Regions from separate parts of the Paenibacillus sp. FSL P2-0136 genome, predicted to be linked through region 2. Evidence: predicted binding sites of a transcription regulator. Region 2 holds the regulator's gene; the other holds the start of a gene.
The links. Region 2 encodes NrdR, which represses ribonucleotide reductase genes. Its sites were predicted from a motif close to AACACNATATATNGTGTT; they were not measured.
Positions count from the first base shown of each region.

Region 1 (15,274 bases), 3.3 Mb from region 2:
GCCGCAGCCGCTGGCTTCCGAACTTATGAGCCTGCTCTCCGGCAAGCTTCACTGCATACGGATGCAGTCCGAGCTGGGAGGCAATCTGTCCCTGCGAATAGCTAAGGGCTGACAGATCCTTGACCTGCAGGATGATTCTGAACTGCCGGGCAATCAGCGAAGCGATCTTGATCGGCTCCTCCCGCTGCTTGAGCAGCTCATAGAGCGTATTCAGTGCCTTGTCCAGGCGCAGATTCGCGATATCCTCCACCAGTGTGAAGATGTTCTGCTCCGTCCCCCGGTGGACCAGACTCTCCACCGCTGCCGCATCCACCCGCCCGCCAGTACCGGCGAACAGACACAGCTTGTCCATCTCTGCAGACAGACCCTGGAGTCCGGTTCCGCTGCTTGCAATCAGAACCTCCGCTGTCCCCGGCGCAAGGGAGCAGCCGCGTTCGCGGAAGCCCTTCTCCACCCAGCGCAGCAGCTCCTCCGCACCCAGGGGATTGAAGGCCAGCACGGTGCCGGCGGTCTTGATGCTTTTGACGATTTTTTTACGTTCATCCAGCTTGTCGCCGTTCACCATAAATACAATCACACTGAACTCGGCAGGGTGCTGCATATATTCGCTCAGCATCTCCACGTTATGTTCCAGCTTCGCCTTCTCCTTGCCTGCCGTGAACAGAGCCGCATCCCGCACCAGCAGGAGCTTGCGTTCTACCATGAACGGAACCGTCTCCGCCTCTTCAATGACCGCCTGAACCGGAGTTTCGGAGAGATCGAACGGGATCACGGCGAAATCGCGGTCTTCTTTGGGGATCAGGTGTTCCTCCAGCATGGCCGCGAATTCATTCATCCGGAACTTCTCACTGCCGTACAGCAGGTACAGCGGAGAGACCTTTCCTTGCTTGATGTCTTTGGCCGCCGTTTTGGCATCCATCCCGCCACTTCCTTTTTCATTTACTTGCCTGGTCCGTATCAGACACATACATTCGTACATTTTAACAAAAAAACGGCTGAAAACATAGGTATCACCATTATCACTTTGTCCTGACCGGGGCGCAAGCCAAAACGGAGCAACCTCGGCAGCCAGGGCCAAAGTTACTCCGTTTCAGCGGCGCATCTATATAAACGACGGAGGGAGCAGCTCTAGAAACTCTCCCGGCCGCCGGTCATACCGATGATACTCGCATAGCCTGTAATTCATGTCCTCTTGCCTTAGCATATTCCGCAGGCCGGAAGAACGTTCCGGTTATTTATCGGACGTTGCCGCGTCCGGGGTAATAGCCGGGCTGGTGACCGGTGAAGCAGACGCCGCCGGAGAAGCGGTAGGCGCTGAAGAGTTGGCAGGAGCCGGAGAAGCGGATGGAGCAGGTGTTGCGCTCTCTGCCGGAACCGTGTATACCTTCGTCGTCTGCGTACCGTCCTCAAGCTGTAGCACATAAGTGAACTGGGTGCCGTCTTCCGACCACACACCGGAGACCCAGTTCCCCTCCAAAGGAAGCGAAGTTAATACTGTCCGTTGTTGTTCTTCTCCTTCTGCGGTTAAGCTATAGATTACAACATGCTGGCCAGTCATCTCAGCCATATGCTGCCCGTCGGGTGAAGTCCACGAGGCCTGCGCAGCCATCAGTGACAAGGCTCCTTCTGTAGGGGCTGAAGTCGGCGCCATCCGCTCATCCCCCGCAGCCGCCTTATCGTCCGCTATATTCTCTTGTGTTGGCGCACTCGACGTCGTGCTTTGGGGCTCCGCCGACCGGCTATCCGCTTTCTTGGTGCTCTTGGGGCGGTCCGCCGGAGGCGCAGTAGCGGCGCGGTTGCTGATCGGAGCTTCGCTTACCGCAGGCACCTTGTCTGAAGCCATACCACCGCCGGCTGCGGCTGGTTGATCAGCACCCTCACTGGGAGCAGGCGGTGCAGATTTCAAATTAACGTCTGCAGATTCACTAGGCGTGGCCTGGTCCATCTTATTAAGATCACTGCTGCTGCCGCTGTTATTCTGTCCGTCCGCCTGCGGGGCGTCTGCACTGCTCTCCGTACTCATGCTGGAGTTCGCCGCTCCGCCGCTCATTAGCTTAGATGACATATCCAAGTCTGCGCCTGGCAGACTCTTCGGCATATTGAATACGGCGATGAGCAGAATCACCGCTGCCGCCGCAGCACCAATGCCTGTCCGCGCAGCCAGTGAAGGGCCCTTGGACTTCTTGCCCCGGTTATTTGCACGGGAGAAGGGAATAACCTTCGGATCTTCCGGCTCCATTACGGCAGGCTCTTCCGGGACACCGCGGTCCAGCTGATCAAGCTGAGGCAGGATAGAGTCAACCAGACTGAAGGGGGGCTTCACATCCGGAAGCTGCTCCAGCTGCTGGGAGAGCAGCGTCAGCCGGTCCAAGACTTCCGCGCAGGAAGGACAATCGTCGATATGACGGAACATTTCAAGCATTTCTTCCTGACTGAGATCATGATCTAAATAGCGGTGCATCCATTCCATCACCTCCGCGCACTTCATCCTGACACACCACCTTTCTGATACTCCTGAAGTCTATTCTGCAGCTGCTGCCGCGCCCGGAACAGGTACGATTTGACCGTGTTCAGAGGCAGATCCAGACAGTCTGCAATCTCGTTGTAAGAAAAATCCTGTAAATAGCGAAGCACGATTACCGTCCGGTGATGCTCCGGAAGCTGGTCGATGGCCTCGCGGATATCCTCCGCCAGATAACCCGACATCACTTCGCGCTCTACGTTATGTTTTTTATCCTGGAACACCATTTCGTGTTCATCGATAGAAACGGTAGGCTTCGTTCTCCGGAATTTGTCTATACATATGTTGGTTACTATTCGCTGAACCCATGTTTTGAACTGCGCCTTCTCCTCATAGGAGCCGATCTTGGTGTACACCCGGATCAACGCTTCCTGGGAGGCATCCAGAGCATCCTGTTCATTATGCAGAATGTAGAAGGCCGTCTTATATACATGCCCTTCAATTTCTCGCAATAGGGTGATTAGAGCGTCGCGATCGCCCGCTTGAGCGGCTCTGATGAGTCCCTGCTCCACCACGAAGGTTCCCCCTCTCTATGCAATCTTACTGACGCGCAAGACTGCGAATTTGTTGCAAGCCTGTAATGATTATTTTAAAAGATAAAAACGATATGCTTCGCGCATAAATGTTCCTTATCTTTCCCGCTGAAACGGTACCGTCCTAAAAAAGGACGGCAAAGCCGTTTCTACTTGTAGTCCACAATCCCTACTAAGCATACAAGGGATGCTGCTATCATTCAAATACTCTTTTTATAGAAGTTAGTTACAGAAATGACATGAGAAGCAGACCGTCCCGTACCTGACTTACGCTACGACCGAGACGGCTCCTCTAATGTATATAATGTAGTTGCGCACACCAGGAGCACAGCATAATTCTCCCTGGAGTCATCATCAAGCACATATACTTCCCCCTGCTCAAAAAGTTGCGGATGATTATAGTTACGATACAGTTTATAGATGGCTCCCGCGCTCACCCTGCAGCCGTGGACTGCAGTTCGAATCTCCACATAATCGGCTTCTTCCACTACCAGTGTCGGGTACAGCTTGCTGCGAAGATCGTCGCCAGTCATGGCATCACCTTTCAGGTATACTTCTCAATGTCCGCAGGCGCCTCTGCACTCTGCCTCTATTATAAGTATTGCCCGAAGCGGCAGCAATTCCATCATTTAGGCATATCTACATTCAACAAAAAAATGCCCTGCCCCATAGGGGCAAGACATTTCTGTTGTACATGTATTTTACTTGCCTTGAATCTCCTTGAACTTCGCTACATACTGAGCAGCCAGCTCTGTGATCTGGTCATAGCGGCCTTCCTTGGCCGGTGCGGTCAGGTTGCCGCCGATGCCGACAGCGATGCAGCCGTTCTTGATCCATTTCTCCATATTGTTCAGATCCACGCCGCCGGTAGGCATAATGTTGACATGCGGCATTGGCCCCTTAACCGCCTTGACATAGTCCGGTCCGAACGCACTGCCAGGGAACAGCTTCAGCACATCCACACCCAGCTTCAGGGCTTCCTTCATCTCATTCAGCGTCATGCAGCCCGGCATGTAAGGAATGCCGTACAGATTACACATCTTAGCAGTATCCTCTTCAAAAGACGGGCTGACCACAAATTCCGAACCAGCCAGAATAGCTATTCTTGCCGTCAGCGGATCAAGTACAGTACCGGCACCAATCACGGCGCGGCCTCCGTATTCTTCCACCAAGCGCTTAATCGCTACTTCGGCTCCCGGAGTCGTGAAGGTCACTTCGATATTGTTCAGTCCGCCCTCGATACAAGCCACCGACATGGCATAAGCATCATCGGCATTATCCGCGCGGATAACGGCTACTACGCCAACAGAGGTGATATTCTGCAATACTTTAATTTTCTTCATGGTTGTTACTTCCTCTCTGGTTATATATTCATAAGAATAATAATTTAGATAAACTAATTTATCTATTTTACTAACATCAGGCTTTATCCTTCTAAGAAAATAGTAATAACATTGCCGCTAACAGTCAATATATATTTATTCAGGAAGCGTTATCAATCCTTCGAAAATATTCAAAAACGCTTATGTATCAAGGACAAACGAATGTATCCCCCTGTTTCCTATACAAAATAAGCCCGCAGAATGAGCATTGCTATATTGTACAAAACCGTTTTATGTGATAATTTCAACTTATATTCTATTCCAAACCATAAACTAGGATCTAATTATACCCCTGCTATGCTTCCGAAGCGAGTTTTGCGAAGAAGACGCAAGGAGTGTATGCTATCAAAACTTTTAGGAGGAACTATTCATGAATAAACAGCTGGATGCAGTCACCTTCGGGGAGCCGATGGCTATGTTCTACGCCAATGAAGCCGGCCCCCTGCATGAGGTCACTTCCTTCTCCAAGGCGCTGGCAGGTGCGGAGAGCAATGTAGCCACCGGATTATCACGCCTGGAGCATCTGACCGGTTATGTGACCAAGCTTGGCGAAGACAACTTTGGCCAGTTCATCACCTCGGCGCTGAACAAGGAGAAGATCGATACCGCGAGCATCACAACGACCAAGGAATTCTCCACGGGCATGCTGATCAAATCCAAGGTACTCACTGGAGATCCCAAGGTGGAGTATTTCCGCAAAAATTCCGCCGCCTCCAAGCTGAGTCTCGCCGACTTCGATGAAGATTACTTCGCTTCCGCAGGCCATCTGCATGTGACCAGCATCTCTTCCGCACTCTCGGCTTCGTGTCACGAGTTCTCGCTGCATGCCATGGAGTTCATGAAGCAGCGCGGCAAGACCGTATCACTGGACCCGAATCTGCGCCCGACCCTGTGGCCAGACACCGAAACTATGGTTAATACGATCAACGATCTGGCTACCCGCTGCGACTGGTTCCTGCCCGGACACGGAGAAGGCAAGATTCTCACCGGTCTTGAGACTCCGGAGGAGATTGCCGGGTACTATCTGGAGCGCGGCGTATCCCTTGTAGTGATTAAGCTCGGTCCTGAGGGCGCTTACTACAAGACCTCCGCTGGTGAAGAGGGTTATGTGGACGGCTTCAAGGTCGAGCAGGTTGTCGATACGGTCGGTGCCGGAGACGGCTTCGCGGTTGGGGTGATCAGCGCTATGCTGGAGAAGCTCAGCGTAGCAGAAGCCGTGAAGCGCGGCAATGCGATCGGCGCACTCGCCGTGATGTCGCCTGGCGATATGGATGGCCTTCCCACCCGTGCCCGGCTGGAGGAGTTCATGAGCGCAGGCGTATAGCCAAAGAGCAGGTGCTCTGCTGCCGGCAGAGCCAGGCTTCAGCATGAACACACATTAGCACAGCAAAAAGGGTGTCCCTGAGCCGACAGACGGCTGGGACACCCTTTTGTATATGTTATTGACTTACGGACCGGAGAGCCGTTATTTGGGGAATTGCTGCACTATAGCAAGCCTAACGGACTCAGATGACTTTAAGCCGCACTTCGCGGGCATCTAGCGCCCTAAATAGCAATTTAACGGCTCCTGAGTCCGTAAAACTTACAAAACCCTTCTTTTCCGCACAATAACGGCCCATGGGTCCGTAAAGCCGTGGATTCCTGAGCAGATTTCCTATATGTTGTCACCACGATGGACCTTTCGCCGCCCCGACCTGCTCTATTCCGGCTTAACCGGCGGCTGCACCGACTCCCCCTGCTGCAAGGAAGGCGGGAACCTGTAGGTGATGGGCATCGCGCTGTCCGCATCGTTGATCAAAGAGAGCATGATCTTGGCCGCCTGCATCCCCATCTCGTAAGCCGGCTGGCGGATCGTTGTAATATCAGGATTATAGATCCGGGCGAATTCGGCATCGTCAATGCCGATGACCGACAACTGGCCGGGGATCGCAATGGCATTGCGGTTCGCATATTTAAGAATTTCGCCCAGCACCAGATCATTGGCGGCAAGCAGCGCTGTTGGAGGCTCGGGAAGCTGCAGCAGCTCGTCCATTGCAGATGCGATGTCTTCGCGTGACACACTTCGCATATACGAACCCAGCAGCGGCAGACCCGCTTCCTCCATCGCTTTTTTGTACCCGCTCATTCGCTCCTTGCGCGGGGTAATCGCATGTACGCCAAGCGGTAGGGATAGAATAGCAATCGCTTCATGGCCGTGGCCGGTCAGCTCCCGGATAGCAGTCTTCACCGCCATCTCGTTATCCAGCAGCAGGCTCTGGGTCGTGATCCCGTCAACCAGCCGGTCCATGAAGACCAGCGGATATTCCGCTTCAATTAATCTGGTATAAGGCGCAGGCTGATCTCCCGCCGGAAAAATAATCAGGCCATCCACCTGACGGGCGACCAGCGTCTCCACATAAGTATTCTCCTTATCGGCATTCTCGTCCGAGTTACAGATGATCACCTGAATCCCATGGCGCTGCAGCTCATTCTCGATCGCCCGGATACACTGGATGGATAGCGAATAATCAATATTGGCCACAATAATGCCAACCATATGCGTGCGGTTCTGCTTGAGACTGCGGGCAAGTCCGTTGGGCTGGTAATTCAGCTCATCGATAACCTCGGCAATGCGGTTTTTGGTCGCCTCACTCATATACTTGAACCGTTTATTCAAAAATTGCGAGACTGTGCTTTTCGATACGCCCGCTTTCTTAGCCACATCCTCAATAGTCAGCTTCTTCATTGATCCCGCTCCACTCTTCGATATCGAACTCCAGAAGTAAACACAAATCACGTTTACTTAGAGATATTATCAAAAAGTATAGCTTTTTTTTAGTAAATTATCTATAGGGAATGGAATGAAGCAGCAGACAGAAAAAGAGAACCCCGTAGCCTCACCAGGATTCCTCTATTAGATGCTGCAAACACTGAACGCTCACTTCCCTGTCTTAGCGGGATCAATCTGCTGTCCGTGTTCCTGATAAAACCAATCATAATACCACTGCTGGCCGAGGAGCAAGACAACATCCGCTCTACGCTTCTTCCCGTTCACTTCATAAATTGCCGTCTGCAGCTGGCCTTGAACGTCGATACTGATTTTGCTGCTTATATTCTGTATCGCTCCAGTAGCAATATCATATAATGCACCATGCATATCATAACCGTTATTACCATTCTTCGTATAATATACAAGCAGCATCTCGCTGTTAAATTTGTCAAAAGCAATTAAAGATCTGTACACGGTATATTTGTCATCTAAGCTGCTTAAATCCAGCAGTTCCTGCGGGGTTACTGTTTCACCTGCTGCGGCTGATTTTAAATTCAGAACAGATAACTTTTCAGGTGTCATTCCTATGCCCTTCCCCAAGGTGATCGTTCCGATACCCAGCACTACATAGTCACCTCCGTCACAGATCCCCGTAAGTTCATAATAACGCTGCGAGCCGCCGGCATATAGCGGTAAGGTATAAATCCGTTTAGCAGTAGCTTCAGATAGCTCAGACTGGCCTATTGGAGACAGATACAATGTGTAAGGCTCCGTAGGATGGGTGTATTTGGGCTTGCTGTAATTGACCATCGGCGGCGGCGGCGACCAGACAATCCCGGCGTTAGTCTTAACAGCACGCGCGCGCGTCTTGTCTCTGTTCATCGGCAGGGGCATGTAATACTTCATTCCGCCAAGCTCGAACTCCGCAGAACCAACCGGCGGGCTGTAGGATTGCGGTGACGCTGAAGAAGCTGCGTTCGGAGATGCCGAAGGCTGGACCACAGCCGCTCCCGAGCCAGGCTTAAAGACCGCTGCCAGCCTCCCTGCAGGATCGAGCCCGTCCCCTGGGCCAAACGGCCAGATCAGCGTGACGAGCAGCAGGATGGCTGCCAATCCCCCAAGGGCGGCCACCCGCCCGAACGGGCGGCGTAGTCCGCTTTTGCCCGATGAGCCTTCTGCCGCAGCTTCTTCAATCCGCGCCATGAGCTGTGGCGTGAATCCAGGCTCTGCAAGCGGGTTCCGCCCGGCTTGCTTATACCAGTCCTTCTCCCCGCTCATCACCTTCACTTGCTCTTGCTCTTGTTTTGTCTTCACAGGTCTTCCTCCTTTATCGCCGTTCTCACTTTCTCTCTGGCCCGTCCGAGCCGGGATTTGACCGTTCCCTGCGCGATCCCGAGCAGAGCGGACATCTCTGCCACCGGCAGGTCCTGCTGAATATCCAGTACCAGCACCTCCCGGTACTTGTCCGGCAGCTCCATGATAATCTCCCAGATGCGGTTAGCGTATTGATTACCGATGGCCTCTTTCTCCGCAGACAGGGAGGCCCGGGTGTCCTCATGTTTACCCAGCGGAGCGAACCTCCGCCAGAAGCTGTTACGCCTTAAGCTGAATGCGGTATTGCGTGTGATGGTCAGCAGCCAGGTTTTTAGAGTAGCCTGTCCCCGGTACTTGCCGATGCTCTTGTATGCCTTAAGAAATACCTCCTGGCTGATATCGCTGGCCTGCTCCCGGCTGCGGGTTAAGAAAAAAGCATAATTCCATACATCCTGTCCGTAAGTCTCCATCATCTCGCGAAGCGATACCGATGAGGCACAGGTCATGCTATACGTTAGTTCTTTACTCTGCATGTTCTCTCCCCTCTCACCTAATAAGACTCCTGCCGGCGGATATGGTTCCCTGTTATTGTAAAACTGAATATGCGGATTGCACTTTCTGCAATAGAATTGCCGATATTTGCCGTTAATCTCCATTCTATTGTATTTCCTGCATTAGAATTTCGAGAATCTGCTCATTTAGCCCCTGTTAGCTGAAATCGAGTGTACAAAATACAACGGATCTGATTCCCCTCCTGAATTTAAGGAGCATCTAATGTATAAAGTGCAATGAAATTCATATCCCCCGGAGGCTAAACGCTTTCAAAAATCACAGCCGTTTCCCCTTCCCTGGAGCCCCTGTCTGCATCATTCCACAGCCCCGCAAATTGCTTAAAAAAAATACTAATTAATTATAAGAGAATAGAATGCAGGCGGGGCGTGGGATTGGAGGTTTTAAGCTCTGTTTGGAGGGGCCGCAGAGGTCTGTCTGTCTCTTGACTTTTCAATATATGGTATATAAAATGATTAAGCATTACTAAATATAGTGTATATAAGAGCTAAGCCCATAAATCTAGTGATTTCGCCCAAGTTCATTTGTCAAGTAGAAAGAGCTGTAGAATGGGCAACATGTTATAGGAGGTTAGGAGCCATGTTGATTGCTTACGATTCCAAGACCGGCAACGTCAGAAGATTCATTAATAAACTGAAGCTTCCGGCGGTTCAAATCGAAGAGCATATGACGATCGACGAGCCTTACGTGCTTGTTACATACACTACCGGATTTGGACAGATTCCAGAGAAGGTGTCAACATTCCTTGAACGAAACCATTCCAGGCTCAAGGGCATCGCCGCGAGCGGCAACAAAAACTGGGGCGAGCTATACGCGCACAGCGCAGACTTAATTGCACAGCGTTACAACGTACCGGTGGTCGGCAAGTTTGAATTGTCGGGAACCTTCGGGGATGTACAGCGCATAAAACAGGAGGTGGACCGGGTTGCGGCATATTGAATTGAACAACATGTTGATGAAGAGAGACGAAAGCGGCTTTTTCCAATTGGATAAGGACCAGGAGGCAGTAGCCGAGTTCATGCAGGATGTGGAGCGGCGTAGCCTGACCTTCACGGATACGAAAGCCAAGATTGATTATATGATTGCCAATGACTACTACGAGGACCTGTACGACCGCTACTCCGCTGCTGAGATGGAGGATGTCTACCGGATCGCCCATGAATATAATTTCCGCTTCCCTTCCTATATGGCGGCTTCCAAGTTCTATACCGACTATGCCGTCAAAACCAATGACCGTAAGCAGTACCTGGAGCATTATCCGGACCGCGTAGCGGTAGTGGCTCTGCATCTGGGACGGGGTAACGTAGAGACTGCCCGTACACTGGCCCGCTCGATGATGGAACAGCGCCTGCAGCCGGCGACACCAACCTTCCTCAATGCCGGTAAAAGCCGCCGCGGCGAGATGGTCTCCTGCTTCCTGCTGGAGATGGATGACTCGCTCAATTCAATCAACTATGTGCTGAATACCTGCATGCAGCTGTCGAAAATCGGGGGCGGCGTTGCGGTCAATCTGTCCAAGCTGCGCTCGCGCGGCGAGACCATTAAGGGTGTAGAGGATGCGGCCAAAGGCATTATGCCTGTCCTGAAGCTCATGGAAGACGGCTTCTCCTATGCGGACCAGATGGGCCAGCGTAAGGGTTCGGGTGCGGCTTATTATAATATTTTTGGCTGGGACGTACTTGAATTCCTGGACAGCAAGAAGATTAACGCCGACGAACGGACACGCCTGAAGACGTTGTCTATCGGCCTGATCGTGCCTAACCGCTTCTACAAGCTCGCGCAGGACAATCAGCCGCTGCATGTGTTCGCTCCTTACACAGTCTATCAGGCGTACGGTACGCACTTGGATGACATGGATCTGGACGTCATGTATGACACCCTCCTTGCTGATCCGCGCGTGAAGAAAAGAATCGCCATGAGCGCACGCGACATGCTGACCAAGATCGCCATGATCCAGCTTGAATCGGGCTATCCGTATATTATGAATAAGAGTAATGCCAATAACGCGCATGCCCTGCGTAATGTGGGCCAGATCAAGATGTCCAACCTGTGCACCGAGATTTTCCAGTTGCAGGAGACTTCAGAGATTAACGACTACGGTCAGCAGGACGAGATCCGCCGCGATATCAGCTGCAACCTGGCTTCCCTCAACATCGTGAACGTGATGGAGCACGGCAAGATCCGTGAATCCGTACATGAGGGCATGCTGGCACTGACGGCTGTCAGCGATATGACTACTGTCTCCAACGCTCCGGGCGTAGCTAAAGCGAACAAGGAAATGCACTCCGTAGGTCTGGGTGTAATGAACCTGCACGGCTATTTCGCCAAGAACAAGGTGGCTTATGAGAGTGAGCAGGCCCGTGATTTCGCACGCACCTTCTTCATGACTATGAACTATCACTCGATTGAGAAAAGTATGGAGATTGCCGCTGAGACCGACGAGACCTTCTATGGCTTCGAGCAGTCGGACTATGCGAGTGGCGTGTATTTCGACCGTTATATAACTACAGACTACCGTCCGGTTACGACAAAAGCACAGGAACTGTTCGAAGGGATCTACATTCCTACAACTGAGGACTGGAAGCAGCTGCGTGACCAAGTGATGAAGCACGGCCTGTACCATGCTTACCGTCTGGCAATTGCGCCGACCGCAAGCATCTCGTACATCCAGAATGCGACCTCCAGCGTCATGCCGATTGTAGAGCAGATCGAGACCCGCACGTATGCTAACTCGACCACCTACTATCCGATGCCTTACCTGCGTCCGGACAATGTGTTCTATTATAAATCCGCCTACCAGATGGACCAGTTCAAGGTGATTGATCTGATTGCGGAGATTCAGCCTCATATCGACCAGGGTATCTCAACGGTTCTGCATGTGAACAGTGATGTTACAACCCGTGAGCTGGCCCGCTCTTACCTGTATGCGGCGCACAAAGGGCTGAAATCCCTGTACTACACCCGGACCAACAAATTGTCTGTCGAGGAATGCCTGGCCTGCTCCATCTAAGAGGGGCACAGGTACAGAAAGGGAGAATATACGATTATGAGCGCAATCCAAGCCGTGAACTGGAACCGTCCCGACGACGATTTCTCGCTGATGTTCTGGAACCAGAATATTATGCAGTTCTGGACCGACGACGAAATTCCATTATCCGATGACAAAATGTCCTGGCTCACGCTGAGTGAGATTGAAAAGGACTCTTATATGAAGGTGCTGGGCGGACTGACCCTGCTGGATACGATCCAGGGCGGTGTAGGGATGCCACAGATTATGGAGCATGTGGACGGCTTGCAGCGCAAGGCGGTCCTCGGCTTCATGGGCATGATGGAGCAGATTCATGCGAAGTCATACAGCAGCATTTTCACCACACTGGCTTCGACTGAGCAGATTGACGGGATTTTCCGCTGGGTGGAGGACAATACGTTCCTGCAGTTCAAGGCGGAGACGATCTCGGAGTATTATCAAAAGATTGAGACCAAGAAAGACCTCTATCTGGCGATGTCCGCATCGGTTCTACTGGAGAGCTACCTGTTCTATAGCGGCTTCTTCTACCCGCTCTATCTGGCCGGACAAGGCAAAATGACCTGCAGCGGCGAGATCATCGACCTGATCCTGCGTGATGAGAGCATCCACGGCGTCTATGTCGGCGTGCTGGCCCAGGAGATTTTCGAAGAGCTGTCCGAAGAAGACCAGAGCGATGTCTACGAGACACTGGTCGGCCTGCTTCGTCTGCTCCACGCGAACGAGGAGCAATACACCGAGCAGATCTACGCACCGATCGGTCTGGTGGATGAAGTGAAGACCTTCCTGCGCTACAATGCCAACAAGGCGATGATGAACCTCGGCCATGATCCGCTGTTCGATGAGGAAGAGATTAACCCGATCGTCCAGAACGGAATCAGCACCCACACGAAGCAGCATGACTTCTTCTCGAAGAAGGGGAACGGGTATGTGCGGGCTATGAATGTGGAGCCTTTGCGGGATGAAGACTTTAAGTTTTAAGGGGTAGATTAAACTTGTAGTCTCTTTATCTTGGGATAGTCGTGACTCCAGAGAATATTTGGACTTCCGGCCGCTGTTGTATACAGATTTCCTTGATTAGACCGCTGTTCGCGGTAGAAATCCGTATACAAAGGCGGACGCTATCGCTCCTACAGTTCCAAAATTCCCTTCCGCCATTCATCCCTTAATTTGTATATTACAAGTTCAATCTATTTGATGGTATGTAGAATAAGTACCCGGTCGCTTGGACAAGCTGCCGGGGCTTTTTTTGTGATACACCTTTTCAGTTCCCTCAAAGGTTCTGAATAAACATCGAAACCCAAGCTTCACTTTTCATTGAAACGGTACCGTCCCGAAAAGGAAGACAAAGCCGGTTCTACTTATGAGACCATATTGTTACTGGGACGTAGGAGTAGGAGTGGCTATTTTACAAGAAAGAGGTGTAACGGGATGGCGATACATATTCAGGAGTACGGAGACCCGGATGGGGCTTGTCTGATGGTCTTCCTGCATGGCGGGGGTGTGAGCGGGTGGATGTGGGAGAAGCAGGTGGCGGCGTTCGCCGGGTATCATTGTCTGGTCCCGGACCTGCCGGGGCACGGGTTCAGCCGGGAGGATACGGAGTTCACGATCCGCAGCAGTGCGGAGGAGCTTCTGTTGCTCATTGAGGAGCGGGCTCAGGGACGAAAGATCGTTGTCACCGGCTTCTCGCTGGGCGCACAGGTGTTGGTTCAGATGCTGGGGTTAAGACCGGAGCTGATCGATTATGCCATCATCAACAGCGCGTTAGTGCGGCCCATTCCCTCCGCCAGCAAGCTGATCGGGCCGGCGGTCAGACTGTCTTTTCCGCTGATTAAGTACAGATGGTTCGCGAAGCTACAGGCTAAGACGCTCTATCTGGGCGAGGAGTACCTGGAACGGTATGTTGAAGAGAGCCGGCAGATGGAGCTGAAGACGCTGATCCGGGTGCTGGAAGAGAATATGTCGTTCCGCATTCCAGCCGGGTTCAGTGAGGCCACAGGCAAGATACTGGTTACTGTAGGTGAACGTGAGAAATCTGTCATGAAGCAATCCGCCCGGGACCTTGTAGCTGTGAATCCCCGCTGCATGGGCGTGGTGATTCCCCTGATGGGACATGGCCTCTCTCTGGCGAAGCCGGAGCTGTTCAATAAGCTGGTCGATGCCTGGATTCAGGGCGGGGAGCTGCCCGGGGAATGCAGAAGAATCTGATTCCCTCAGGCGCGAAGTGACGCTAGTTCAGATCCTCCCTGATTTTGTAGCGGACAGCAAGATAGCTTAGTATTAGAATCGCCGCAACCGCTACTCCGAATGTATGAATCAGGTCGGCCGTGCTGCCTAGATCCTTGACCCGTACGAGCGTGTTGATCAGCAGATATTGCGTCAGATGAGTGCCTGTGAACTGATTCTCCAGCGCCCCCAGTACCATCCCGATCACATTCAGGGCCAGAACGAAGCCGGCGCTCAAGCTGATGAGCAGGTTCTTAGTCATCATAGCAATGCAGAGAACAAGCAGTGAGAACGCCCAATGCAGCAAGAATTGGCTGGCCAGCAGAGTAATGAGCGTACCTGGATCTCCCATATCCGTCTGGTCAAAGAACATCCTTCTCCCGATCCCATCCGCAATTAACAGCGTCAGGAATAGCATTGCCACGAATAGGGCGAGAATCGCCATTTTGGAGAAGACGGAGTGGATTCTTGCCTGTCTCATGGAGATATAGTTCTTGTGGAAGCCGGAATTCCATTCGCTCATATAGAAATAGATCGTGAATACGGCGATATAGATCAGCATCCAGGAAGGCGGCTGTGAGATCGTGTACTGGATGAAGTCTATCTCCGTTAAATTTCCGATCTGAACACCGCCTTCCTCCACAGGCTGCGCGTATTGCTTCATCATATAGATGCCGAAGATCTGAAAGGCACAGAACAAAAGCAGCAGCAAGTACATAATCTTGTTTCGCGTGAAGCGGTACAGGTCCATCCGCAACAGATTAATCATGGCGTTCACCTGCACTTTCCGTGCGTTCCAGGAAATACTGCTCCAGGCTCTGCTTATGTCTTGAGATGGAATCTACCATTATCCCATGCTGCGCCAGCTCCTGGACGATCTGCCGGATGCGGATATGCTCGTCGTATACATACACCGTACGGCTGTCCACCACTTTATATTGTGTAATCTTC
Region 1 covers NZ_CP150244.1:5,370,637-5,385,910, forward strand. The annotation lists gene holA (DNA polymerase III subunit delta) at 1-919, opposite strand, end outside; gene NYE26_RS22805 (zf-HC2 domain-containing protein) at 1,232-2,488, opposite strand; gene NYE26_RS22810 (sigma-70 family RNA polymerase sigma factor) at 2,485-3,036, opposite strand; gene NYE26_RS22815 (hypothetical protein) at 3,327-3,587, opposite strand; gene NYE26_RS22820 (bifunctional 2-keto-4-hydroxyglutarate aldolase/2-keto-3-deoxy-6-phosphogluconate aldolase) at 3,756-4,397, opposite strand; gene NYE26_RS22825 (sugar kinase) at 4,807-5,760, shown strand; gene NYE26_RS22830 (LacI family DNA-binding transcriptional regulator) at 6,136-7,161, opposite strand; gene NYE26_RS22835 (hypothetical protein) at 7,354-8,499, opposite strand; gene NYE26_RS22840 (sigma-70 family RNA polymerase sigma factor) at 8,496-9,032, opposite strand; gene nrdI (class Ib ribonucleoside-diphosphate reductase assembly flavoprotein NrdI) at 9,649-10,008, shown strand; gene nrdE (class 1b ribonucleoside-diphosphate reductase subunit alpha) at 9,995-12,079, shown strand; gene nrdF (class 1b ribonucleoside-diphosphate reductase subunit beta) at 12,116-13,075, shown strand; gene NYE26_RS22860 (alpha/beta hydrolase) at 13,526-14,305, shown strand; gene NYE26_RS22865 (ABC transporter permease) at 14,328-15,092, opposite strand; gene NYE26_RS22870 (ATP-binding cassette domain-containing protein) at 15,085-15,274, opposite strand, start outside.
Region 1: a site for NrdR is predicted at 9,531-9,548, ahead of nrdI (class Ib ribonucleoside-diphosphate reductase assembly flavoprotein NrdI). Genes of this name have one in related genera too.

Region 2 (15,274 bases):
TTATTTTCTATGGCAATCCTGCGGCCTCGGACCAGTCTGTAGTGATACTGCCGCCCGCGCAACGAGTCCATAGCGGACCCGCTGACGATACACAAATTGCTGTAGAGCTTAGTCTAATTCCTGCGGAGGTTGAGCGGATTGCCTTTGCCTTGACGATCTATGAGGCGGAATCAAGACAGCAGAGCTTCTCGCTGCTCTCCGATCCCTATCTGCGCATTATGAACGCTGCGGATGGAACCGAGCTTCTCCAGTACCGCCTGGGCGGCGGTTATTCCGTGGAGACGGCCATTGTTGCAGGGGAGATCTACAGATATCAGAACGAATGGAAATTCAGCGCGGTCGGCTCCGGTTATGCGGGAGGCTTAGCCGCGCTCTGCCACAGTTACGGAATACAGGTCAAGGATATATTGCCCGTTGTTCAAGCTTCCAGAGCAGCCGAACCTGCCCGCAACTCCCCCTTTGTTCTTCCGGAGCTGCGGTCACGGCCTAAGCCGGTCGATTCATTGCCTCCCGCAGCACCAGCCGCTCCTTCCGCTTCGCCCTTGAACCCGGACACCATCGTACTCAGGCGGCACGGGGAGACCCTCCGTCTCCAGCAGGGAGCAGGAGCCGCAGGAGAGATTCTTATCAATCTTAACTGGCTTCAGACTCCATCCTCCGGGTGGTTCGGAAGCAGAGGCATTGACCTGGACCTCGGCTGTCTGTTCGAGCTGAAGAACGGCCTTAAGGGTACGGTCCAGGCACTCGGCGAATCGTTCGGCAGCTTAAACCGGCCGCCCTACATCCTCCTAGACGGGGATGATCGCACCGGCTCCATCGTCACAGGCGAGAATCTGCGGATTAACGGACATCACCTGTCCGAGATCAGCCGGATCGTCATCTTTGCTTTTATCTATGAAGGCGTTACGAACTGGTCACAAGCCGGCGCCGTTATAACCATCAGCCAGCAGGGCGGGCCGGAGATTAAGGTGCAGCTGGACGAGCATAACAACGATAAGGGGATGTGCGCCATCGCCATGCTTCGGAGCCAGCCAGATGGAAGATTCAGCGTGGAACGGCTTGTAGAGTATTTCAGCGGGCACGAGGAGCTGGACCAGCGTTACCACTGGAATCTGCGGTGGGAGTTGGGGAGTAAGTAGCGGCCAGCATAATCAGGAACAACGTCCCCTGGCGGGCGGGTGATACCGCCGATAGCGCTGAGCCACCTTCTGCCGGACCAATGTGGTCGGTTTTTCGACCACATTGGACTCACTCGCCTCACGCTGGCCCAATGTGGTCGGTTTTTCGATTACATTGGGCCCACTCGCTCCACGCCGGACCAATGTGGTCGGTTTTTCGACCACATTGGACTCACTCGCCTCACGCTGGCCCAATGTGGTCGGTTTTTCGATTACATTGGGCCCACTCGCTCCACGCCGGACCAATGTGGTCGGTTTTTCGATTACATTGGGCCCACTCGCTCCACGCTGGCCCAATGTGGTCGGTTTTTCGATTACATTGGGCCCACTCGCTCCACGCCGGACCAATGTGGTCGGTTTTTCGATTACATTGGGCCCACTCGCTCCACGCTGGCCCAATGTGGTCGGTTTTTCGATTACATTGGGGCCACTCGCTCCACGCCGGCCCAATGTGGTCGGTTTTTCGATTACATTGGGGCCACGTGCTCTCGTGGCAGCCTATAGCTTCAGCCGCACACAAAACAGCCCTTCCCCGTCTAAGACGGATGGAAGGGCCGTTTGTGCTGTATTTATTTTATTCCGCAGTATGATCTACAGATGCTGCCTGGATGCTGCCGAATGCCCAATAGCTTGCCGGGACATCTGCCCATTTCTGGGCTGCGCTGGTCAGAGGAGCGATCTTCAGAGCACGGTTGATGATGGTTACGGCTTCCGCACGTGTTAACGTCTGGTCTGGACGGAATGTTCCGTCCTGATAGCCGGTAATCATCCCTGCCTGAGACATCCGCTCAATAGCGGCCTGCGCCCAGTGCCCGGCAATATCACTGAAGCCAGCCGCATGGTCTTGGGCACTAGTGATCAAGCGTGACAGGATGGTCGCCATTTCGGCTCTTGTAATCGTCTGGTTAGGCTTGAAGCTGCCGCCCCCATAACCTTTCATGATGCCGCTTCGCGTCACTTGACCGATTGCTTCTGCCGCCCAGTGTCCGGCAGGAACATCGGAATACGCTACACCAGCAGTGACTGCGGAATGGCTGAAGGTGCGGGCAATGATGCTGGCCGCTTCTGCCCGGGTGATGCTGTTGCCTGGCTTGAAGGTACCATCGGCATAACCCGTCATATACGCCTTCACCTGTACCGCAGGATCTTGTGCAAGTACAACGGTAAAGGTACTAAATTTGCTGATGCTAAATTGAATGCCTGACTTTCCGGTCTGGCCGAAAGGTACGATCTCTCCCTTGACCAATTCTTTGGTGCCGTCGCTGTGCTCGATGAAGACCGCCAGTGCCTTCAGTTGCTCCGCCGTTAACGAAGAGTTGCCAAGCGGCAATACTAGTGTAACCGGACGGCTCTGCAGATTGGTCTCAATCGTTACCGGACGGCTTACCAGCGTAACTGTTGCACCGCGGGATACACTTTGCACCTGGGCTTTTGCAAGGGCTTCAACCTCTGCGCTCTGTTGCGATGTCTTCAATGGAACAAGGTTGAAATAAATGTCTGTACCGAATCCGGCCATCGAGCTGCCTGGCACCTTCACCTCAGCATTCACTGTGAATAGGTCCAGCATGATCTGATTGTCAGCAAATTGCTTGCTGGAAGCTGCCGGAATCGTCAATCTGGTTCCAGCCACCTCATCATTCTTATCAGGCACGATGATTCTGGCAATACTCGAACCGGCAGCCTTAAGCTCATTGACCGCGCGGATGGCTTGTTCCAATGTGAACGTAAGGGTATCACTCTTCACACCGCTCGCATCCTTGGTGCGGGTAATGACAACGGAGGATACCATGGAGCCTTGAGCAGCCCCGTTTTCAACGTTTGCGTTAATACTTTCTGTCTGAGGACTTGGTGTTGGAACCGGAGCCGGTGCTCCTCCCCCTGATCCTGAACCGCCGCCCGGTGCCGGTGTAGGAGATTCAGTTGGCGTGACTGGAATAGGAACTATTGCGAAGCTCCAGAGCTTACTATCCGCAAGTCCTGCATAACTGTTACCTGCTTCATCTGTAAAAGCACCCGGTTGTATAAGCACGTAATAGCTGCCGCCCTGCTTCAGCAGGCCGTTCGTGTTGATGCTGACGGTTGAGTTCGCAATCGAAACTAGCGTCTTGTCGTCCGCTTTAATCGACTTAACGACTTCACCATTCTCTGCATTTACAATCTCAATATTGCCTTTTCCAGCAAGCACATTCTCGTTAAAAGTCAATGTGAGTGCAGCCGATACAGGCACATGCGTTGCATTGCCTGCCGGACTGTAAGAGGTCACTACAGGCGCTGCTGTATCTGGCGCACTGGTGGTCACAAACCGCCAGGCGTTAATGCCTGCAATACCGGCATAGCTGTTGCCTGCATTATCGGTGAATGCTCCTTCAGAGACCCGCACAAAGTAGCTGGTACCATGCTCCAGATTGGCAGCCGGATTAATGGTGACCACATTATTTAGAATGGTTACCATATCCGAAAGTGTTGGAATCGTCAAGACCGGATGATTATCATCTAAGCTGCGGAAAATCTCAATAGTACCCGCCGCCGCCCGTACATTTTCGCTGAAGGTAAGGGTCAGATTCGCGTTAACTGCTATTTCTGTGGCCCATGGCTCCGGCGAATAGGTAATCACCGTTGGCGAGATCCGATCGGGTGCATCTGTAGTTGTGAACTGCCAGACTGTGCTCTCTGCATTGCCGGCATAGCTGTTGCCTGCGAGATCAGTAAATGCCCCGGCTCCAATCTGTACATAGTAGCTCGCACCATACTTCAGATCATCCGTAGGATTAATCGTCACTACATTGCTATGGATAGTTACATTCCCTGAAGTCGCAGGAATCGTCGCTGCCGGTGTATGATTCGCACTATTGTAAATGACGATATTGCCTGCCCCAGCCTTTACATTCTCGCTGAAGGTAAGGGTCAGATTAGCATCTGTTGCTACATCCGCTGCCCCATTTACAGGCGTAAAATGCTCTAATGCAGGAGCTGTCGTATCCGGCGCAGCCGTTGTGGTGAAGTGCCACGTGGTGTCGTCTGCGATACCGGAGTACAAGTTGCCGGATAGATCTGCGAAAGCATCTCCGCTAATCTGTACATGGTAGCTTGTACCATATTCCAGATTGTCAGCCGGGTTAATCGTGACTACATTGTTCAGAATGCTTACGTCCTTCGCAGCAATGGTAGCCGCTATTTGGTCAGACGAGTTGTTGTAGATAACAATACTGCCTTCCCCTGCTTGTACATTCTCGCTAAAAGCAAGCTCCAGGTTAGTTCCGATAGCTACCTCTGTTGCCCCATTCATAGGCGAGTATGTGCTTACGATTGGCGCGGTCGTATCCGGTTCGCTGGTGGTACTAAAGCGCCAGGTTGTATTGTTAGTGATACCGGCATAGCTGTTGCCCGACATATCCGTAAATGTACCATTATCAATCTGGACATAATAGCTTGCACCATAATCCAGATCAGCCTCGGGGTTAATCGTTACAACTTTGCCGTCAACGATTACTTCATCAGAACCAACAGGGATCGTCACAGGAGGAACTTCGCTGTTCGTGCTGTTGATTATCTTAATTTGGCCTTCACCCTTCTGTACATCCTCATTAAAGGTAAGAGTAAGGTTGGTGCCAATCTCTTCATTCGTTGCTCCATCTTTAGGAGAAAAACCACTCACCACCGGCGGTGTAGTATCAGGTGCTTCTTCTGTTGTGAACTGCCAGGTGTCCTTGTCCGAAATACCTGCATAAGAGTTAGCGTTGTCTGCTAGATCTTTGAAAGCTCCTTCATCGATGTTTACAAAGTACGTAGTACTGTACTTAAAATCATCATACGGAACAATGGTTACCACGTTATCCTTAACCGTGACATTCTCTGAGTTAACCGGAATTACCATTAGGTTTCCTTCGTCCATACTGTCATAAATCACAATGTTGCCGCTATCTGTCGTTACATCCTCACTGAAAGTGAGCGTCAGATTTGTGTCAATGGCTACTCCTACCGCCCCTGGCACAGGAAAATAATCACTTACAGTCGGAGCTTCCGTATCTCCTGGTCCGGCAACTGTCGTGAAACTCCACTCAGCCGCTGCGATTGCTGCATTTCCGCTTGCACCGTTAGTGAAAGCATTCTCGTCAACTGTAATGGCATATTTAGCCCCTGCATCAAAATCCTTACCCGGATTAATCGTTACCGTATTGGTAGCTGGATTTACTGTTACTCTGCTGGCGTCATCCGCCGGGATGGTTTCAACCGGGGTAGATGTATCCGCAGCCTTGAAAATATAAATATTTTCAGTTCCCGCCTCTACCGGCTGATTAAACATGATCTCCAGATTTGCATTTACTTCTACATCGGTCTCATCATTCCCTGGAGTCAGACTGAGGACCCGCGGGATGTTAGGAATGACATAAGACATAATGATCTCTCCGGAATCACCCGCTGCAATAAATTGATTAAGAACTTGATAAAATACAATGCCGTTAAGATTAGCAGTTGCGTTTGAAGTCTCAGGCTTCCATGTCTGCCCCAGATCACTAGTGGAGAACACTTTCCCGCTATCTCCTGCGGCCATAAATACGCTGTTTCCGAAAGTTATTCCATTCAGGTTCACTTTCGACTCAAGGACCTTTGCTGCGCCTTTCGAACTTTCCGGAGAAGTAATAATAGTTCCAGACGCACCAACCGCTACGAACATTCCGCCGCCAAAGGTGATTCCGTTCAATTTGTTGGTTGTTTTACTTGTCACCTTGGTCCAATCAGATCCATCTTTGGACATTACCACTGTACCGTTATCACCCACCGCTACAAACTTACCGTTACCGTAAGCCACAGCGTTCAGATTCTCATTAGTGGCTGAGAATACGATCTCCCAGTCAGGGCGATTGTCATTTTTGATCATAATCATTCCTGAATCGCCGACTAGAACTAATGTTCCATCGCCGTAGCTGACTCCATTCCAGTTAAAACCGGCGGAGCCATCGGAGGGTGTCCAGGACACGCCATCTGTTGACGTTAGGAGGATCCCATTGTCACCGACTGCAACGAATTCGCCGCCTGCGCCCTTATAAATAATACTATTTAAATCCTCGGTTACATCAGAATCACGAACAGCCCATGTCGAAGGGCTGCTTGCGGTAACAATACTTCCTGCTTCCCCCACTGCAACTAAAGTATCTGAGCCTATAGCAACTCCGTTTACGTTGATGCCGTCTGGCAGCGGACCAACATTGTCCCAGCTTGCCTCACCATTGTCCGTTGAACCCGCATATACCGGAAAGGCTCCGGTCCAAACCAAGCTGATCACGAGTAACAACGAGAAATATTTTTTCAATCCCTTACCCTTAAACAAATGTATCGTTCCCCCTTGTTCATTCATCCTGTGCGCTATATTGCAAGTTCTGCTGGAGTCTAGCATCTGCCCCCTTAGAAAATTTCATTTCTGCGCCCATTCTATCAGACAGCTCTAAACAAACTCTTAACAATTCTCGACAAAAACCGATTCATCAGGACCTAATTGGGGTATAGCTCTAAAAAAAATGAAAAAACAGCGATTTTCTAACCTCTTATCAAAAAAATTGTCTAAACCCAAAAAAGCGCACGGAGCTTTCGCTCACATGCGCAATTGTGGTTATATTTCCTCGAAAATCCCCTTGGCAACCTGTATCGCCGATGCGGCACGCGGCCAACCTCCATAAAAGGCGAGGTGAGTCATTGCCTCGATCAATTCTTCTTCGGATAGACCGTTCTCCAGGGCCAGACGGATATGAAAGGGCAACTGCTCGGTAAGTCCACCGGCAACCAGGGCCGATATCGTCAGGAGACTGCGTTCCCGAAGCGATAATTGTTCCCTTCTCCATACCTCCCCAAAGAGCACCTCCTCCGAATAGCGGGCGAACGAAGGAGCAATGTCTCCAAATGCTTCAAGAGCATTCGATGCAATTCTCCGATGCTTCATTCCAATACCTCTCTTCCTTATATGAACATTCATTCAATCATCTGTGCGATGCCATTGCCAAACGTCCAGTCCTCGAATTCTGTATCGACCAGCACGACGAAGACGTCTTCTTTCCTGATGCCCAGGGTGCTCGACAACATTTCGGCCAGCTTGCTGTAAAAGCCCTTTTTCTGCTCCTTGCTTCTCCCGGATTTCAGCGTAATTTGAATAAAGAGCAACCCATCACTCCGCTCTATGTTTAAGTAATTCGGACTGTAATAAAATCCGCTAGCTTTATGGGCATGAAATACCTGAAAGAAATCATCTTGCGGCACGTTAAAATATTCCCTTAGAGCACTCATAATTTCGCGGCTAATGATAGGCAGCTGTTGGTCATCGTATTTGTTCTCCAAGTAACTGACTCTGACAAAAGGCATGTTATTTCACTCCTTTACTAGTGTAACTTCATTGTACTCCCCGCCTCTTATTCTGTATAATTGAATTAAATGATACATAAATTCAAATTATCCGATGGAGATATCTGCTAATGGACCTAAAAGAACTAACTACATTTCAAACCGTCCTGCAAGAAGGAAACTTCTCTAAAGCAGCCGCCAAACTGAACTACGCACAATCCACAATCACCAATCAGGTTCAACGTCTGGAGAAGGAAGTGGGCATCAAGCTGTTCAAACGGGGCTGGGATTCTGAGCTTACAGCTTCGGGGCGAATATTTGCCGCTGAGATCGACAGTCTGATCCGACATTGGAACTATGTTGCGGACCAGGCAAAAGCTCTGCAAAAAGAGGAGATCGGAACGCTCAGGATAGGAGGGCTGGAATCATTGACAGAGCAGATACTACCAAAGTCACTGCTGCGGTTCATGGAGCATAAGCCTAATGTATCCTGCCATTTTGTGATCGGTAACACCGCTTCGCTCTCACATGCCCTGCTTCAGAATCAATTGGATTTTGCCATCTGTGGAGAGCCTGTTGACCTATCTTCCTATCACTTCGAACCCTTGTATCAGGAGCGGATATCTTTTATCGCAGGGAACAACCACCCTTTGGCCGCAAAAGATGAGATCGCTTTCGAGGAATTGCTTGGTTATCCAATCATTGCCGGGGGAGCTACCTGTCTATATCATTCCCAATTATCGAAGCAGTTCTCCCGGTACACCGAAACTCCCTTTCTGCATACCGTAAGTCAAATCTCTGCCATTGCGGGCTTCGTCCAGATGATCGCTTCTATAGGAGCCGTCCTCGAATCTACGCCGTTACCGCCGAATGTGGTGAGACTCCAGGTCACGCTGAAGGAAGCCTCCATTCCCGTAGGCCTGCTGCAATCACGCAACGATGAGTATCTCTCCTCATCCAAGAAGCTTTTGATGCAATTTGTAAAAGAGGAGCTGGAGTCTATTCACAGTTAAGGCAGGAAGAGCAGCGGGGATGCGAGCAGCACTGCAGTGATAAAAATGAGCTGAATCCCTACGCGGACCGCTAATTTCGGCACAGGCTTGCCCCCGATTGTCATATTCATGCGTGCTGCATAGATATTGGCGGGGAGCATGGCAATAAGAAGTAAAATCAGACACACAGAAGCAGCTGCTGAGAAAGCGGGCAACAGGATGCCGATAGCTCCGGCAATTTCAAGCATCCCGGTAACCGTCACGATCCATTCTTTCTGCGGAAAAAAAGGCGGCACCATTCTTACCAAATCGGAGCGCCGCCGTCCCCAGTGGGCAGAAGCTCCGAGAAGCAGCATCACAGCTACAGCCCACTGAAGGGCGGTTTGCCAGTCATTCCAATACGTCAAGCCTAGTAGACCTATTCCCCGGAACAGTAAAAAGGATACGATAAGCGCTATAAAAGGAACCATTTGACCTCACCCCTTCTTGTTACTTCATATTGCTTCATCTCAATTCTTCAGAATACCAGCCATAAAACCGGATATTTCTTTCGCAGAAAGGGTCCCGGAAGAGGCGCGCAGGGACGCCCGCACACGCAGACCTAATGACAGCAGAACGAACAGCTCCGCCGTCTCATCAGGGTTCACCGTTTCTTTAATCACCCCGTACTTTTGCCCCGTGATAATCCACTGCCTGGAGACCGACACCGACCGCTCATGAAAATGCTCAAGCACCTCCGCTACCGCCGGTTCATTCTCCTTGCCCAGCAGGTATAGAAGCACCTTGTTAGTCGCTTCATGGCTGTCTTCCAATCCGGCAAGACTTCTGGCGATGGCATGCATCGGCCCGTCGAAGCTTTTATCAATGCTGCCTCTTACTTCCTCCTCAAAACGATCATTCACAGCGTCAAGACGCTCCTCCAGCACCCAGGCAAAAATCTCATCCTTACTCTTTACATAATGGAATATCGCACCCTTAGATAATTGCGATTGCTCCATAATATCCTTTAAGGTGATGGCATGACAGCTCTTGTCCCGCAGCAATTCCTTCGTTGCATCCAACAACTGCCGGATGGTCTGCTTCCGCCGGTCTGCGTTCTTCATTGCTATTCTCCTCTTCTGCCTTACATAGTTAAGATTGGGTTAATTTAAAATATGATTACTGTTGATTATACATACCGACCGTTGGTTTGTAAATTAGTGTGTAAATAAAAAAAGGTTCGGAATGTTTCGGATAACGTGGATTAATTCCTCCATCATTTCTCCGGCTCCCGCACCCGTGATTTTAATACCTGTCCGATTTGGATCGTATATCCAGTTATACCTCTTCATCCTCTTCATCTTCATCAAAACCGCTATATTGATCCGGTGCCTCTCCCTCGATCTCCGTGACCATAGGCAGTTTTTGTCCCGGCTTCACTTCAGTCTCTCCCAGATATTGAACAATCATTCTCCACTCATCGCCATAATCGAATAGGAGCAGCATCTTTTGTTTGGGGGTATGAAAAACTTTACTGATTTTCGCTTTTTGCACTCCAGGAAACCTATCCCCCGCCCCCACATCAGCAAATGATTCATAGCCTTCCTCAGAGCGTGTCCAGTTTTTGAGATTATCATAGAATCCAAAGGCATGATCCAGATCAAAATCAAAAGATTCAATCGTAACTGCCGCAAGATCGTACAGCGACGCCTTTGCAGAAATTGCAATCTTCCGGGTAGGCCGACCACGCACCGCACCGTTCCAGTCGCTTAAGGTTACTTTGAATAATCTGGCTTGTTCATTCATGGTCATCGGACTCTCCCCTTTTATCAATTCATTCTTCCTCACGCATTCTCCGAACCTCATTGTACAGTTTTTTTGCTTCATTAGGCGTCAGTATACCTTCAGATTCCAGAATATCGTCAATTGAATAGTCATCTTCAGCTAGCTCACTAGTTGTTTGTTTATCCATTCTTTTTGGCACAAGCATGTTTGATTTCAGCCTCCTATGAGGATTTAAGGATAATATACATGCAAACAATAAATAAAAGAAAACAAAAATATAAATCCTCTATAGTATACTGCACGATTAGAACCTCTGTAACTACTTATTGATTCCTGGATTTGTAGCGCTATAATAAGAAACATAGGTTGTGAAGCACACGCCGCTTGTAATGCTCTGCCCCTTCCGAGTTAGATTCTTGGAGAGGGTTGAGTATTGAGGCGGCTTTTTTGCGGGAAAAATAAACGCTAAGTTGAGCGTTCGAGGAGGAGTACGGATGCCGCGATTTGAGCAGCAGTACGAGGAATGGTTAGTTAGCAATCTGAAGAATGAGAGCAACCACAGGCGCAAGGAGCTACTTAGCAAAGGATTAGGACACGGAACAGTTGAATTTCTCCGCAAGGTATGGTTTCCGGCAATCGGTAATTTCGATCATTTGTTTCCAGAATGGGAAGTGCGTGATTTCAATAACGGGTACCGCTATCTGGACTTGGCTTATATACCTGGAGATGCAAAAGGCGGGATTGGGATTCAAGGCTATGGACCTCACGCCAGAGATCTGGATGTCAGACGCTTCAAGGATCTATGCCGCCGGCATTGCTTACTGGCCCTTGATAGTTGGACTTTTCTTCCTATTGCTTATCCTTCGATTATCGAAGAACCCAAGCAATGTCAACAGTTGGTGTTGTCTTTTATCGGCAAATTCATTGCGACGGATGTTTCTTCCACATTAACTTGGCTGGAAGCGGAGACCCTTCGTTACGCAAGACGTCTGCTCAGGGCATTCACACCTTTCGAGCTTGCTAAGCATCTCAGGGTAACGGATAGGCACTCCAGACGAATTCTGCATCATTTGGTCGAACAACAGTTACTGGATGTGGCCGGAGGACAGCAGCGTTATCGGACATATCAGCTTAGAGTTTAACGTATGTTTAGGAGCATGAATTATAAAGCTGATATGGTAAAAACACTTGAATTCCGTGGCTGTGAGCGTGAGAAGTAGAGGTATCAATCAGCTGTAACGGACCGAGGCGCACCTATTTCTACAAAAAGCACAATTTTCCCAAGCTTACGGACTCAGATGGCGCTATTTACTAGATTTCATCTCATATATGGATGGTGAAAAAGCAATAAGCGCGATATGGTCCGTTAGCCCTTTTAATTATGCTGAATAAAGAACATAAGGGCTGTGGGGTCCGTAGCAGTCCTTTAGACACATTTTGAACCGAAGGATATCGATGGAAACCATATTTCGCAGTTGGGGTCCGGGGTCCGGGGTTCGGGGGTTCACGGTTCGGGGGTTCACGGTTCGGGAATAGACCTCAACTCTTGCTTATTCCCCCACTTAATCATCCGTATCCCCTGAAACAGCAAAAGAACGGCATCTCTGCCGTTCTTCATGTGATGGACTCTCAGGGGCTCGAACCCTGGACAAATAGATTAAGAGTCTACTGCTCTACCAACTGAGCTAAGAGTCCGTATGAAATTGGTGGAGCCAAGGGGGATCGAACCCCTGACCTCATCGCTGCCAGCGATGCGCTCTCCCAGCTGAGCTATGGCCCCATATTTTTTACAATTTTTCCAATTTAGAATTACATTATGTATTCTAAAATCTGATCTGAGCGAGAAGCTCAAGTCGCTTATTCATCAATGTGTTTCGTAGGCGACTTCTATATAATACAGAAATCTGCTTTCAGTGTCAACACTTTTCCGAAATTAATTTTGATACAAGACGCTCCACCCGGGAGCTGACCTCTCAACCTCAAGGCCAGCCCCACTACCCCAATCGAATCCTTCACTTCTAAACGGCAAAGCTTACAGCCCGTCCAGCTCCTCAGTCTTGGACAGCAGTCCCTTCAGTTCCTTCATGAACATGTTAATGTCCTTGAACTGGCGGTACACGGACGCGAAGCGGACGTAGGCTACCTCGTCGACAGGGTAGAGCTGCTCCATGACCAGCTCGCCGATCTGGCGGCTCTCGATCTCGGCGAGAGCGATGCCGCGCAGGCTTTTCTCCACCTCAGATACGATGACCTCCAGGCGCTCTACAGGGACCGGACGCTTCTCGCAGGCACGGATCAGGCCGCGGAGGATTTTGTCACGGCTGAACTCTTCACGGCTGCCGCCTTTTTTGATCACAATCAGGGGGGTCTCTTCAATCATCTCGAAGGTGGTGAAACGGCGGCTGCACAGCTCGCATTCCCGCCTGCGGCGAATGGACTTATTCTCGTTGGCCGGGCGCGAGTCCAGGACCTTGGTATTGGTGTGGTCGCAGTAAGGACATTTCATAAGCTTCTTCACTTCCTCATCATTAGAATGGTCAGGCCCCGTCCCTTGATACACAAGGGCTATGCGGGCATCATTTAATTTCCAGAAAACACCGTTTATTTGTTGTTATGAATCTGACATGTCCGGCACATAATACAGTTACCAACCGATAGGAGGTGAACAGCAATGAGCCAAAATAACAACTCCAATAACCTGGTAGCTCCAAACTCACGCGGTGCCTTGGAACAACTGAAATATGAAGTTGCCCAGGAACTAGGTATCACCCTCTCCCCAGACGGATACCAAGGCAATAAAACTTCTTACGAAAACGGTTCGATCGGTGGTTACATCACTAAACGTCTTGTAACCCTGGCTGAACAGCAACTGGCAGGTCAGTACAAATAATACCTGCTCACACGACATAAGCTTGCCTAAGAAGTATCGAACGGCCTCCGGCCGTTTGATGCTTCTTTTTACATAACAGCAGCAGAAGTAACAAGCACCCTAGAACTCACTATAGAGCTCGGTGTATTGATCATAATAATAAATTACACGCTGTACGTAGTGACGGGTCTCACCGAACGGAATGTCCTTCACAGAGGCTTCTGTTCCGTCCCATTGCCCTTCATCCAACCAGCTCTGCACCTTACCAGGTCCGGCATTATAGGCGGCTATGACCGCTATACGGTTGCCGTCGAACTGCTTGGACAGCGTAGACAAATACCAGGTGCCCAGTTCAATATTGGAGGAGGGCTCTTCCTTCAGCCGCTCCAGCGACACTTCGGGGAGCTTGGCCTTTTCGAGCGCCCACTTGGCGGTATCCGGCATGAGCTGCATGAGCCCCAGTGCGCCTTTTTTGGATTCGCGGCCGGTCTTATAATTGGTCTCCACACGGATGATGGACGCCACCAGGAATGGGTCCATCTCATACGTCTGGCTGTGCTGGCGGATCTCTGCTTTATAATAAATGGGATAAAACCATGACATCCAGTTGGAGCCAAGAAACAGGATCGCGGTGAAGCCTATGAACAGCAGCAGCAGGACTCTTTTTTTGCGCAGCCACTTCATCATATCAGGCCCAGCCTGTCCCACAGACGTCCAACCTGAAGCTCGGCAGATTCAGGATCACCGCTATTGTCGATCACATAATTCGCTTTCCTGCGCTTCAGTTCAATATCTATCTGGGACCTCAGCCGGTCCTCAGCCTGTTCCAGCTTCATTCCGCTGCGCTCCATGAGGCGGGCTAGCTGCACCCTCCTCGGAACATAGACCACAATAATCTGATCAAACAAGGAATCCAGCTCTGATTCGTAGAGCAGCGGAATGTCCACAATGACCAGCCGGTGCGGATTCTCCTGTTCAAGCGTATACATCCTGTCCTTGATCTCCCTGCGTATTGCCGGATGGGTCAGGTTATTCAGTGTCTTGAGCGCCTCCGGGTCCCGGAAGACAATCTCGCCAAGACCTGCCCGGTCCAGCGAACCGTCAGGCAGCAGAATGCGGTCTCCAAAAGCCTCCACCGCCGCCGCCAGCACCGGGTGCCCGGGGAGCATCACCTCTCTGGCGATGACATCGGCATCCACCAGTGCAGCTCCCTTGCGGACAAACAGTGCAGACACGGTGCTTTTTCCCGAAGCGATGCCTCCGGTTAAGCCTATAATCATGTACTCACCTCATAATAACTTCATTATACCCATTACAATTAATAATATCGCGGGCAGCGCAGCGGCATGCTTCATCCAGTAGCTGCCTGATAATCTCAGTCCTGTCTTCATTCCCATCAGCAAAAAGGTCCCGCTGAATACAGCGATCATCAGCGAGGTGGACCACGGGCTGAATCCGAGCAGTGCCGCACCAAGGCCGGCACCGAAGGCATCCAGCGACAACGCGATCCCCAGGATCATAGCTTCCATGGAGGAGATGCTCCCCGAGGCATCCATATCGGCGGAAGAAGGCGTGCGGAGAATCTGTATAACCACGCCCAGATGGCGAAGCTCCAGCGAGAATACAGCCGGCTTCAGCTCTGCCTCAGCACTCTGTGCGGCAGCAGCCGTCTCCCTCCTGATCTCCTGCCCGGGCGCAGCCTCTTCCTGCTCCTTCTCCTTCTGTGTCAGCATCTGGAACAGGGACCAGCAGCCCATTAAGACGAGAATAACCGCTCCGACACTGGAAGCGGCATTCGGGGAGACTACCTTTGCCAGCAGCACGCCGACCTGCATAGAACCATAAATGACGACCCCTGAACAGAGCGAGATAATGATAATGGAGAGCAGGGGAATTTTCATTTTACGCAGTCCATATGTAATGCCTACACCAAATCCATCCAGACTAAGCGCAAACGCAAGCAACAGCAGTGACAACAATGGGCTAAGCACCCGCAATCCCTCCCGTGAAGAACCGGAGCCGGAGCTCCGATTCGCCATAATCAGCAATCTTCACACATTATATGGGCGGGACGGGCAGGAAGTGCCTGCCTTTATACATAACGGTTATAACTCAGATGTAACTAGCCTGGAAACGGGCTG
Region 2 covers NZ_CP150244.1:2,083,244-2,098,517, reverse strand. The annotation lists gene NYE26_RS08710 (TerD family protein) at 1-1,139, shown strand, start outside; gene NYE26_RS08705 (hypothetical protein) at 1,152-1,628, opposite strand; gene NYE26_RS08700 (Ig-like domain-containing protein) at 1,753-6,462, opposite strand; gene NYE26_RS08695 (carboxymuconolactone decarboxylase family protein) at 6,787-7,113, opposite strand; gene NYE26_RS08690 (tautomerase family protein) at 7,143-7,529, opposite strand; gene NYE26_RS08685 (LysR family transcriptional regulator) at 7,640-8,521, shown strand; gene NYE26_RS08680 (hypothetical protein) at 8,518-8,970, opposite strand; gene NYE26_RS08675 (TetR/AcrR family transcriptional regulator) at 9,010-9,603, opposite strand; gene NYE26_RS08670 (hypothetical protein) at 9,818-10,291, opposite strand; gene NYE26_RS08665 (hypothetical protein) at 10,314-10,469, opposite strand; gene NYE26_RS08660 (transcriptional regulator) at 10,759-11,406, shown strand; tRNA gene NYE26_RS08655 (tRNA-Lys) at 11,887-11,959, opposite strand; tRNA gene NYE26_RS08650 (tRNA-Ala) at 11,969-12,044, opposite strand; gene nrdR (transcriptional regulator NrdR) at 12,297-12,770, opposite strand; gene NYE26_RS08640 (alpha/beta-type small acid-soluble spore protein) at 12,936-13,154, shown strand; gene NYE26_RS08635 (lytic transglycosylase domain-containing protein) at 13,254-13,817, opposite strand; gene coaE (dephospho-CoA kinase) at 13,817-14,413, opposite strand; gene ytaF (sporulation membrane protein YtaF) at 14,423-15,124, opposite strand.